2 regions of the Pseudoalteromonas sp. Z1A2 genome follow, and region 1 is predicted to be linked to the other one. Evidence: predicted binding sites of a transcription regulator. Region 1 holds the regulator's gene; the other holds the start of a gene.
The links. Region 1 encodes sigma-54, which starts transcription at its own class of promoters, with help from an activator protein. Its sites were predicted from a motif close to GTTGGCACGNNNNTNGNNT; they were not measured.

Region 2: a site for sigma-54 is predicted at 2,252-2,270, ahead of flgJ (flagellar assembly peptidoglycan hydrolase FlgJ). Genes of this name have one in related genera too.

Annotation. Positions count from the first base shown of each region.
Region 1 covers NZ_WTKX01000011.1:34,589-39,570, forward strand. Annotated here, with positions in the region: gene mgtE (magnesium transporter) at 1-347, opposite strand, end outside; gene GQR47_RS09535 (HPr family phosphocarrier protein) at 480-752, opposite strand; gene rapZ (RNase adapter RapZ) at 795-1,640, opposite strand; gene ptsN (PTS IIA-like nitrogen regulatory protein PtsN) at 1,659-2,111, opposite strand; gene hpf (ribosome hibernation promoting factor) at 2,116-2,403, opposite strand; gene GQR47_RS09555 (RNA polymerase factor sigma-54) at 2,430-3,929, opposite strand; gene lptB (LPS export ABC transporter ATP-binding protein) at 3,999-4,724, opposite strand; gene lptA (lipopolysaccharide transport periplasmic protein LptA) at 4,721-4,982, opposite strand, start outside.
Region 2 covers NZ_WTKX01000003.1:86,449-91,430, reverse strand. Annotated here, with positions in the region: gene flgG (flagellar basal-body rod protein FlgG) at 1-335, shown strand, start outside; gene flgH (flagellar basal body L-ring protein FlgH) at 352-1,035, shown strand; gene GQR47_RS03315 (flagellar basal body P-ring protein FlgI) at 1,047-2,141, shown strand; gene flgJ (flagellar assembly peptidoglycan hydrolase FlgJ) at 2,307-3,323, shown strand; gene flgK (flagellar hook-associated protein FlgK) at 3,325-4,982, shown strand, end outside.

The DNA of each region.
Region 1 (4,982 bases):
ACGTCTTTATAGACGGTATCTGGCAGGCTACGTAATACTTCACCTAAGTCATCGTGGCCCATGTCTTCAGTTGCGGCGGCAATGTGCTTAGGTTCCATTTGGGCAATAATGCCTAAACGAACATCTTCAGATAATTCTTCAAGAACATCACCCTGCACATCAGGATCGACCAATTGCCAAAGCAGTCGGCGAATTTTATGCGGTGATGATTCTAATAATAATGCGGTATCACAAGGAGCCGTTTTTGCGAGCATGCGCCTAACTTGAACAAATTGACCACTATTGAGTGACTTCGTCACCTGTTTTAGTTGCTGTAGTGGGTAATCTTGTTCAAAAGCTTCAGGCATTGGCGTCCTTTATAAATTGTTATATTACTTTATGGGGGGGAGGTGAGTTAACTGGCGTTACTAACCTATCTATTTTATATATCTGTTTTAATTGAAGCATTAGTAATGCGAATATTGTTTTTATAAAACAGGTTATTCTTGTTCATTAAAGCGTTGTGCTATTAATTCTCCAACAGCGTGTAAAGCTTGCTCAGAATCAGGGCCTTTACAAACAACTTTAACTTCTTTTCCTTGGCTACTTTCAAGTAACATTAGTGCAAGTACGCTATCGCCTGCTGCTTCTTTGTCATCTTGGAATAATGTGATTGTCGCATCAAATTGTACTGCTAATTGCGCAAGCACAGTAGCTGCTCTGGCGTGTAAGCCTAATTTGTTTTTTATTAAAAAGGTATCTTCACAATGCATAACTTACTCTACCTAAGCTGAACAGGTGATTATTCAGCTATATTATTTTTCTTGCTCGCGATGGCGAATTTTTACATTGGGATGTGTCATTGCGAAACTTTCACCGATAGTTTGCGCTAAATACACAGAGCGATGTTGCCCGCCTGTACACCCAATAGCAATGGTTAAATAACTGCGGTTATTTCGTTCTAAATGTGGTAACCACGTTTGTACAAATGTTTGAATTTGCCATGTGAATTTTTGCACTATGCTGTGATTAGCTAAATAGTCTTTAACCGGTTGATCTAACCCATTTAAAGGCTTTAACTCTGGTTCCCAGTGTGGATTTGGTAAAAAGCGTGCATCAAATACGTAGTCTGCTTCTTTTGGTATACCGTGTTTAAAACCAAATGATTCAAATGTGACAATCAGTTGCTTATCTTTTTTACCTAAAATCTTTTCACGAATAGATTCAGCGAGTTGATGAACACTTAAATCAGTCGTATCTACCATAAAGTCGGCGCGAGTGGTTAATACATCAAGTAATTCTTTTTCTTTTTTGATGGCTAAATCAAGCGGCAACGAGTCTATTGATAGTGGGTGTAATCTGCGTGTTTCAGAAAAGCGTTTGATCAATGTCTGATCGTCGCTATCTAAATAAAATAACGTAGGGTTTGCAAAGCCTGGTAAGTATTCAAGAATATCGTTAAATTCATCTTGTTCTTTAGGGATGTTGCGCACATCAATGCTAACAGCAATTTTATCGTAGCTATCAGACACACTGCGAACTAATGAAGGTAGTAGGTTTACTGGAATATTATCAACGCAATAATAACCTAAATCTTCTACAACGCGCAAAGCAACCGACTTTCCAGAACCAGAACGGCCGCTTATGATAATTAACTCCATTTAACACCCTTTATAAAACTATGATTGATCGACAATAACTTGGTAAAGCTCAGTATCAGATTTTGCACTGCGTAACTGTTTACAAAAATCTTTGTTGTTTAGTTTATCAGCAATGGTTGCTAGAGTCTTTAAGTGCTGCTGGTTATCGCCATCTGGTACGATGAGTGCGACAAAAATATCAACAGGGCGATTATCGATTGCATCAAAGTTTATTGGAGTTTCGCTAACGAGCACTAAAGCCAAAGGCTCTTCTGCACCGCTCATTCTTCCATGAGGAATAGCAATGCCACGCCCTATACCTGTACTACCTAATTTCTCTCTGCTCATTAAAGCATTAAGAATATCTTGTTGCGGTAAATACGGAAGTTTGTCGTGAGCAAGTTCGCTAATGAACTCTAAAATTCTTTTTTTGCTATTAAAAAGGACCGCAGCTTTGCTGCAGTCCTGGCATATAAGTGAACTTAATTTCATCATATTAGTGTCGAGCAAGCTTCTCTTTGTGTTTGATTACTTGGCGATCGAGCTTGTCGATCAACGAGTCAATAGCGGCATACATATCTTGATGTTCTGTAGAGGCAAATAGCTCAGCACCGCTTACGTGTATTGTGGCTTCTGCTTTTTGATTTAATTTTTCTACATCGAGAATGACATGAACATTATTTATATGATCAGAGTGTCTTTCAAGCTTCGCAAATTTAGTATTAATATAGTCTCTTAGTGAATCGGTTAATTCTACGTGACGACCAGTTAAGTTTAGTTGCATAAGCATTACCCTCTTAGTTTAGCGTCTTAAATCAGACTTTTACGCTGATTTGACGGTGGAATAGCAAGAGATTCGCGGTATTTTGCGATTGTACGTCTTGCTACTTTAATTCCTTGCTCAGCCAATATATCCGCTATTTTGCTATCACTCAATGGTTTTGCTGAGTTTTCTGCTGCGATTAATTTTCGGATAAGCGCACGTATTGCTGTAGATGAACATTCACCACCGTTTTCAGTACTTACATGGCTTGAGAAAAAGTATTTAAGCTCAAATATACCACGGGGTGTATGCATGTACTTTTGAGTAGTTACGCGCGAAATTGTCGATTCGTGCATTTCTACCATTTCAGCGACATCATTTAAAACCATTGGTTTCATGGCTTCAGGGCCATGTTCAAAAAAGCCTTGTTGTTGCTTAACAATACAATTAGTAACTTTTAATAGCGTGTCGTTTCTACTTTCTAAGCTTTTAATAAACCATTTAGCTTCTTGTAAATGTGAGCGAATAAACTGGCTGTCGCCACTTGATTTTACAGTGCGAGACATTGCCGCGTATTGGCTATTAACACGAATTTTAGGCATGCTATCTGGGTTTAATTCGACAACCCAGCGGCCTTTAATTTTTTTAACTGACACATCAGGAATAACATACTCAGATTCTTCCCTTACTATAGTATCTGCAGGTTTTGGGTTGAGAGTATGTATTAGTGTCATTACTTCTTTAAGCTCTTCTTCTTTGAGCTTAGTTTTTTTCATTAATGTACGATAGTCGCGAGCTGCTAATAGATCAATATGCTCGGTTAAAATCATTTTCGTTTCATTAATGTAAGGTGTTTCTTTATCAAATTGATTAAGCTGAATACACAAACACTCTTGTAAACTACGTGCAGCAATACCAACAGGATCAAACAGTTGGATGCGTTTTAATACCGCTTCAATTTCATCAAGTTCGACTTCGTTATCATCTTCGTTTTCTTGATTAAAGCTTTCTAAAATTTCTTCGCAGCTTAGTGTTAAAATACCTGAATCATCGACGGCTTCTACAATCGCAATAGCGATGGCTTCATCGGTAGGGCTAAATGGCGTTAGTTGTAATTGCCACATTAAATACTCATGGAGCGTTTCAGTAGAGGCGCCTTGGTATATAGATTCATCTTCAGGCATTGGACCTGATGAGGCTGCAGGAGCGGCACTCATGTACTCATCCCAACTAACATCCATAGCCATGTCGTCACTTAGCGTGTCTTTTGCAAGTGCTTCACCAGTATCTTGTTCGTATTCGCTCGGAGCATCATCAGCAGATGCGCTAACAGTTATGTCATCGGTATCAGCTTTTTGCTCGTTTTTACCAGCAGCGTCTTCGGAATAGTCTGCCTCTTCAACCTCTAATAGTGGATTACTGTCGAGAGCTTCTTGTATTTCTTGCTGGAGATCCAATGTACTGAGTTGCAACAAACGAATAGCTTGTTGCAACTGTGGAGTCATTGTAAGTTGCTGGCCCATGCGCAGCTGTAGTGATTGCCTCATGTATCTCTAACAATCCTTTTATGTTGTTATAATTAATACTAGCAGATGCTTAAAGACATGGCGTAAATGTTACAGCCTAAATTGCTCGCCTAAGTAAACATCGCGTACTGTTTTATCATTTAATACGTGTTCTGGAGTACCTGATGCAATCAGCTCCCCATGAGAAACAATGTAGGCTTTTTCACAAACATCAAGGGTCTCTCTTACGTTATGGTCGGTAATTAATACACCAATCCCACGATTTTTAAGATGTTCTATTATTTTCTTTATATCTAATACCGAAATAGGGTCAACACCGGCAAACGGTTCATCCAGTAGTATAAATTTAGGATCTGCTGCCAGCGCTCGTGCTATTTCTACACGACGACGTTCTCCACCCGATAATGCCATACCTTGGCTATCACGAATGTGTTGTATGCTAAATTCATCTAATAAGTTATTGAGCGTGTCTTCTCTGGCTTGTTTATTTAGTTCTTTGCGTGTTTCTAAAATGGCCATTAAGTTTTGATAAACAGTCAGCTTTCTAAAAATCGATGACTCTTGTGGTAAGTAGCCTATGCCTAATCTAGCACGACTATGCATAGGTAAAAGAGTAATATCGTTATCATCAATAGATATTTTACCTTTGTCGCTAGGAACAAGCCCTACAATCATATAAAAAGTCGTTGTTTTACCAGCACCGTTAGGGCCAAGTAAGCCAACTATACTGCCAGCTTGTACTTCAAGGCCGACGTTTTTTACAACTTCACGACCTTTATAGCTTTTTGCCAATAGTTCTGCTTTTAATGTGCTCATGGTTGACCTTTATCGCCTTTTTTACTTTTTTTAGTTTCGATCGGTACTAAAATTGTGTGAACGCGGTCAGTTGAGTTTTCATCTTTTTCGGCACTGATGAGCTGCTGCTCTATGTCGTAGGTAATGCTTTTAGCATTTATTTTTTGTCCGGCTTGCGATACTTGTGCATTACCAACAAGCGTTAAAAAACGCTTAGATACATCATAACGTACTTCGTCAGCACTGGCGCTCATAGTCGTGCCGTCTGATTGCTTTTCT
Region 2 (4,982 bases), on a different contig from region 1:
TTTCGCAAGACGGCGAAGTATCTGTACGTGTTGCAGGCCAAGCCGATAACGTTGTCATTGGTCAGCTGACTATTAGTGACTTTATTAATCCATCGGGTCTTGAGCCAATTGGCCAAAACCTTTATACCGAAACCGCTGTAAGTGGTGCACCTGTACAAGGTAATCCTGGTGTTGAAGGGTTAGGTAGTATTATTCAAGGCTCACTCGAAACATCTAACGTAAATGTGACTGAAGAGCTGGTAAATCTAATAGAAACTCAGCGTATTTACGAAATGAACTCAAAAGTAATTTCGGCCGTTGACGAAATGATGAGTTATATCAATCAACAGCTTTAATAGAATAGGGGGAATTATGCGTAATATTATTTTATTTGCAGCGGGCACATTATTTTTAAGTGGCTGTATGTCTACGCAAAATAGTGAGGTAGTGCAGGACGACCCTTACTACGCACCTATGTACCCCGAGCCTATTTTAGAGCCGCTGGTAGCCACAGGTTCACTGTTTAATACTCATACATCAAACGACTTATATTCTGATAAAAAAGCGCTACGTACTGGCGATATAATTACGGTTAAATTGCAAGAGTCTACTCAAGCAACAAAGGCCGCTAAAACAGAAACAGACAAAGAAACTGACGCAAGCTTAGACCCAGTGATTGGCTTAGGTGGTCTACCTGTAAATATAGGTGGCGATAGTATCCAGTTTGGTATTGGTAGTGATTCGTCGTTTACGGGTGATTCAAAATCAAACCAGTCAAACAGCTTAGTGGGCGATATTTCGGTTAATGTAATGCGCGTTTTACCTAACGGTAATTTAGTTATACGCGGCGAAAAATGGCTAACGCTTAATACCGGTGAAGAGTTTATTCGTTTAGAAGGGCTAGTACGCCCTCAAGACGTAAGCGCCGATAATACGGTTGAATCAAATCGTATTGCTAATGCACGTATTCAATACTCAGGTAAAGGGCAAACGCAAGAGGCGCAAAGTCCTGGTTGGCTTACACGTTTCTTTAGCAGTTCGCTGTTTCCATTTTAGAGGGTAACAACATGAATAGCCTTAAAGCTTTATGTTTAGTTGTGTTATTAGGTTGGCAGTTTACTGCCAGTGCTGAGCGCATAAAAGATGTGTCTATGGTTGAAGGCGTACGCTCTAACCAATTAGTCGGTTATGGCTTAGTGGTTGGTTTACCGGGCACTGGCGAGCAAAACTCATACACACAACAAAGTTTTAGAGGCATGTTGAACAGCTTTGGTATTACGCTACCTTCAACTCAAAGTCCTAAAATTAAAAATGTTGCCGCTGTTGCTGTGCATGCTGAATTACCCGCATTTAGAAAACCCGGGCAAACAATAGATATAACGGTTTCTTCTATTGGTAGTGCAGGCAGTTTACGTGGCGGTACTTTACTACAAACTTTTTTAAAAGGTGTAGATGGTAACGTGTATGCAATTGCACAAGGTAGTTTAATTGTCGGTGGCTTAGGCGCACAAGGCCTTGATGGCAGTAGAGTTGTAATTAACACCCCTACAGTTGGCCGTATACCAAATGGCGCTACAGTTGAGCGCGCCGTGGAAAGCCCATTTATGCAAGGCGATTACATTACTTTTAATTTAAACCGCCCAGACTTTACAACGGCAAAACGCCTAGAAAAAACAATTAATGACTTAGTTGGCCCAAATAGCGCACAAGCAATAGATTCTGTTTCTATTCGTGTTATAGCACCACGCGATGCATCCCAGCGTGTATCGTACTTATCAACACTCGAAAACTTAGAATTTAAACCAGCTGACATGGCCGCTAAAATTATAGTTAACTCGCGCACCGGTACAATTGTCATTGGCAAAAACGTTAAGCTTCAGCCTGCGGCTATAACTCACGGTGGCTTAACAGTAACAATTGCAGAACAACAAAACGTGTCACAACCAAATCCGCTAGCAAACGGTGATACAGTTGTCACGCAGCAAAGTATTATTGATGTAAACCAAGACGACTCTCGTGCCTTTGTATTTAATCCAGGTGTAAGCCTTGACGATTTAGTTCGCGCAATTAACGAAGTTGGCGCAGCGCCTGGCGACTTAATGGCTATTTTAGAAGCGCTAAAAGAAGCCGGCGCAATTAACGGACAGTTGGTTGTTATTTAAAAAAGCAAGCCAATAAATAACGTATTACTTAAGCCCTATATTTTTGAAATTAGGGCTTTTTATTTACAGCAACTTAAGTTTATTATTTTTATCTTCCTTGTTTTATCGGTAGTGGCTCAATTTTTGCATTTTTAACTGCATTATTCATTTTGTGTCAAAAAGCCGATGGAAACTAATCACCTCGATAAACAAAACTTTTTTGATTTAGGCAACTTAGATTCACTTCGTAAAGAAGCCTTAACGAGTGGCGATGCATCAACTGATGCCTCTAAAGCTGCGCTCAAAAAAGCGGCCGCACAATTTGAAGCTATTTTTACGCAAATGTTGCTCAAAGGAATGCGCAAAGCTAACGAAGCATTTGAAGACAAAGACAGCCCATTTAACTCAAGTGGCGTAAAGTTTTTTGAAGAAATGCACGATCAGCAACTTTCAACAGAGCTTTCATCAAATGGCTCGTTAGGCCTTGCCGATTTAATTGTTCAGCAGTTATCGCCTGAGTCTAAAAACTTTATGCCAGGCTCGGTGCTTAGAACAACCAACGATATTTTTAGCGATACGCAAGTCGGTTCCGCTCTTCCTCATGAGCAAAAAAATAAGCAACCCGATCTTATAGTTAAGAGTACTAAAGCCGATATTGCTGAGCCTAAAGTTAATACTGCAGAGTCTAAAGCTGATAGCCCAACATTTAAAAATGCAGAAGAGTTTGTAAGTTCAGTGTGGGAACACGCTAAAACTGCAGCGCAAAAAATTGGTTTAAACCCTGCAGTAATGGTTGCACAAGCGGCACTTGAAACCGGTTGGGGTAAACACATTATTGATAAAAGTGACGGTGGCAGCTCAAATAACTTATTTAATATTAAGTCAGATAAAAGCTGGGAAGGCGATAAAGCAAGCAAAGTAACGCTTGAGTTTGAACAAGGCACACCCGTTAAAAAACAAGCCAGCTTTAGAGCCTACGACTCAATTAAAGATAGCGTGAACGACTTCGTTGATTTTTTAACGCAAAACCCACGCTACAAAGAAGCATTACAAAATACAGCAAAACCAAATGACTTTTTAGATTCATTACAAAAAGCAGGTTATGCAACCGATCCAAATTATGCCAACAAAATAAAACAAGTGCTCAATAGCAGTCAGCTAAAAGACATTGCGGCAAACGTGATCCGCCAAGGAGTAGAGTAACATGTCGTTTAATTTATTAAACATTGCCAGTTCTGGGGTTAGAGCAAGCTCGGAGCTACTGCAAACGACAAGTAAAAATATCGCCAATGTTAATACAGAAGGCTATGTGCGTGAGCGTACAGAGTTTACTACTATGGTTGACAACCAAGTAGGGCGAGGCGAAACATACCGATTACTAAATGAGTTTGCTCAGTCACAGCTAAATCGTGACACCTCTAATAAATCGTTTTTCGATCAGTTTATTACTGAGGCTAATCGAGTTGATACTATTTTTTCTGAAGAGTCGAATAATCTTTCGACTGGTATTAACTCTTTATTTAATAACGTGCAAGAAGCGCTAAATCAGCCCTCGTCTACTGTTGCTCGCTCATTAGTGATGACAGATGCGCAAAGCTTAATTGATCAAATGGATAGGCTTTCGGGCATCGTGCTTGATCAAAAAAGTATAGTAAACGAGCAACTCGAAATATTTTCAGATGAAGCAAACTCACTCATTCAAAGTATTAGCACGCTAAATCAAAATATTGCAGCAGTTAATGGCACTAATAACGCCGCAGATGCCAGCTCTACCTATAACGAACGCGATAAAGCAATACGCGACTTATCAGAGCTAATAGACATAGAAACGCTTGATGGTCCAAATGGCGAAAAACTCGTTTTTATGGGCACAGGCGAAGCAGTTGTTATGCAAAATGGCGCATTTAACTTATTTTCGATGACGGGCGATCCCGATCCTAATTTTAAAGAATTCACGCTTGACGTTAATGGTGGCAAAGCTGTGCCGCTTGAAGTTGATGTAAGTAAGCTTAAAGGCAAAATTGGCGGCTTACTTGCTTTTAGAGATGACATATTAGTCCCTGCGCAAAACCAAATTGGCCAAATGGGCTTAGCGATAGCTGATGCATTTAACGAACAAAACAAATTGGGTATGGATGCAACAGGTCAGCTAGGTGGTAATATTTTTAATATTCCTACCGTTGGCGCTTATGCGTATCAAGCTAACACGGGCACTGCTGGTATGACTGCAACGGTAGAGCCAGGTAAAGGTAGTGAACTTCCTGCTAGTGACTTTATTATTATTTATACCAGTGCAACATCGGTTTCTATTCAACCAGTAGATAATAAAGGCGAGCCGCTAGGTGATCCATCAGTTGCAGATATCCCAGCTGATGGGATCATAAATGCAGACGATATTCGAAATGCAGTCCCTTATCAAGCGGCAACAGCTACAACATCAGAAGTGTTAGCAACGGTAAAAGACTCCTTCGGACTACAATTAAATATAGATACAACCAAAACAGGTAACGTGGGAGATCAGTTTCAAATTAAACTTAATTCCGACTCGGCTTCTAGCATCACGCTTGCAACAGGGCGCGGCGAAGATTTAGCATTAGCTTCACCTATCCGTACATCTAACAGTATAGATAATACAGGTACTGCAACTATTTCAGTGGGTACAGTTAGTAGCGTTATTTCAGGTGGATTTACTTTAGAAACACCTCTCACTACACCGCCTATACCAGTTAATCCACCAGTACTTGCTAATGGTGATATTAAAATTGTTAAAGCTACAGGTACCAATGATTATTTAATTAGCGATGGTAGTGGCACTGATGTGGCAGTAACTATAGCGCCCCCAGGTAAAAACGTTTTAGCAGG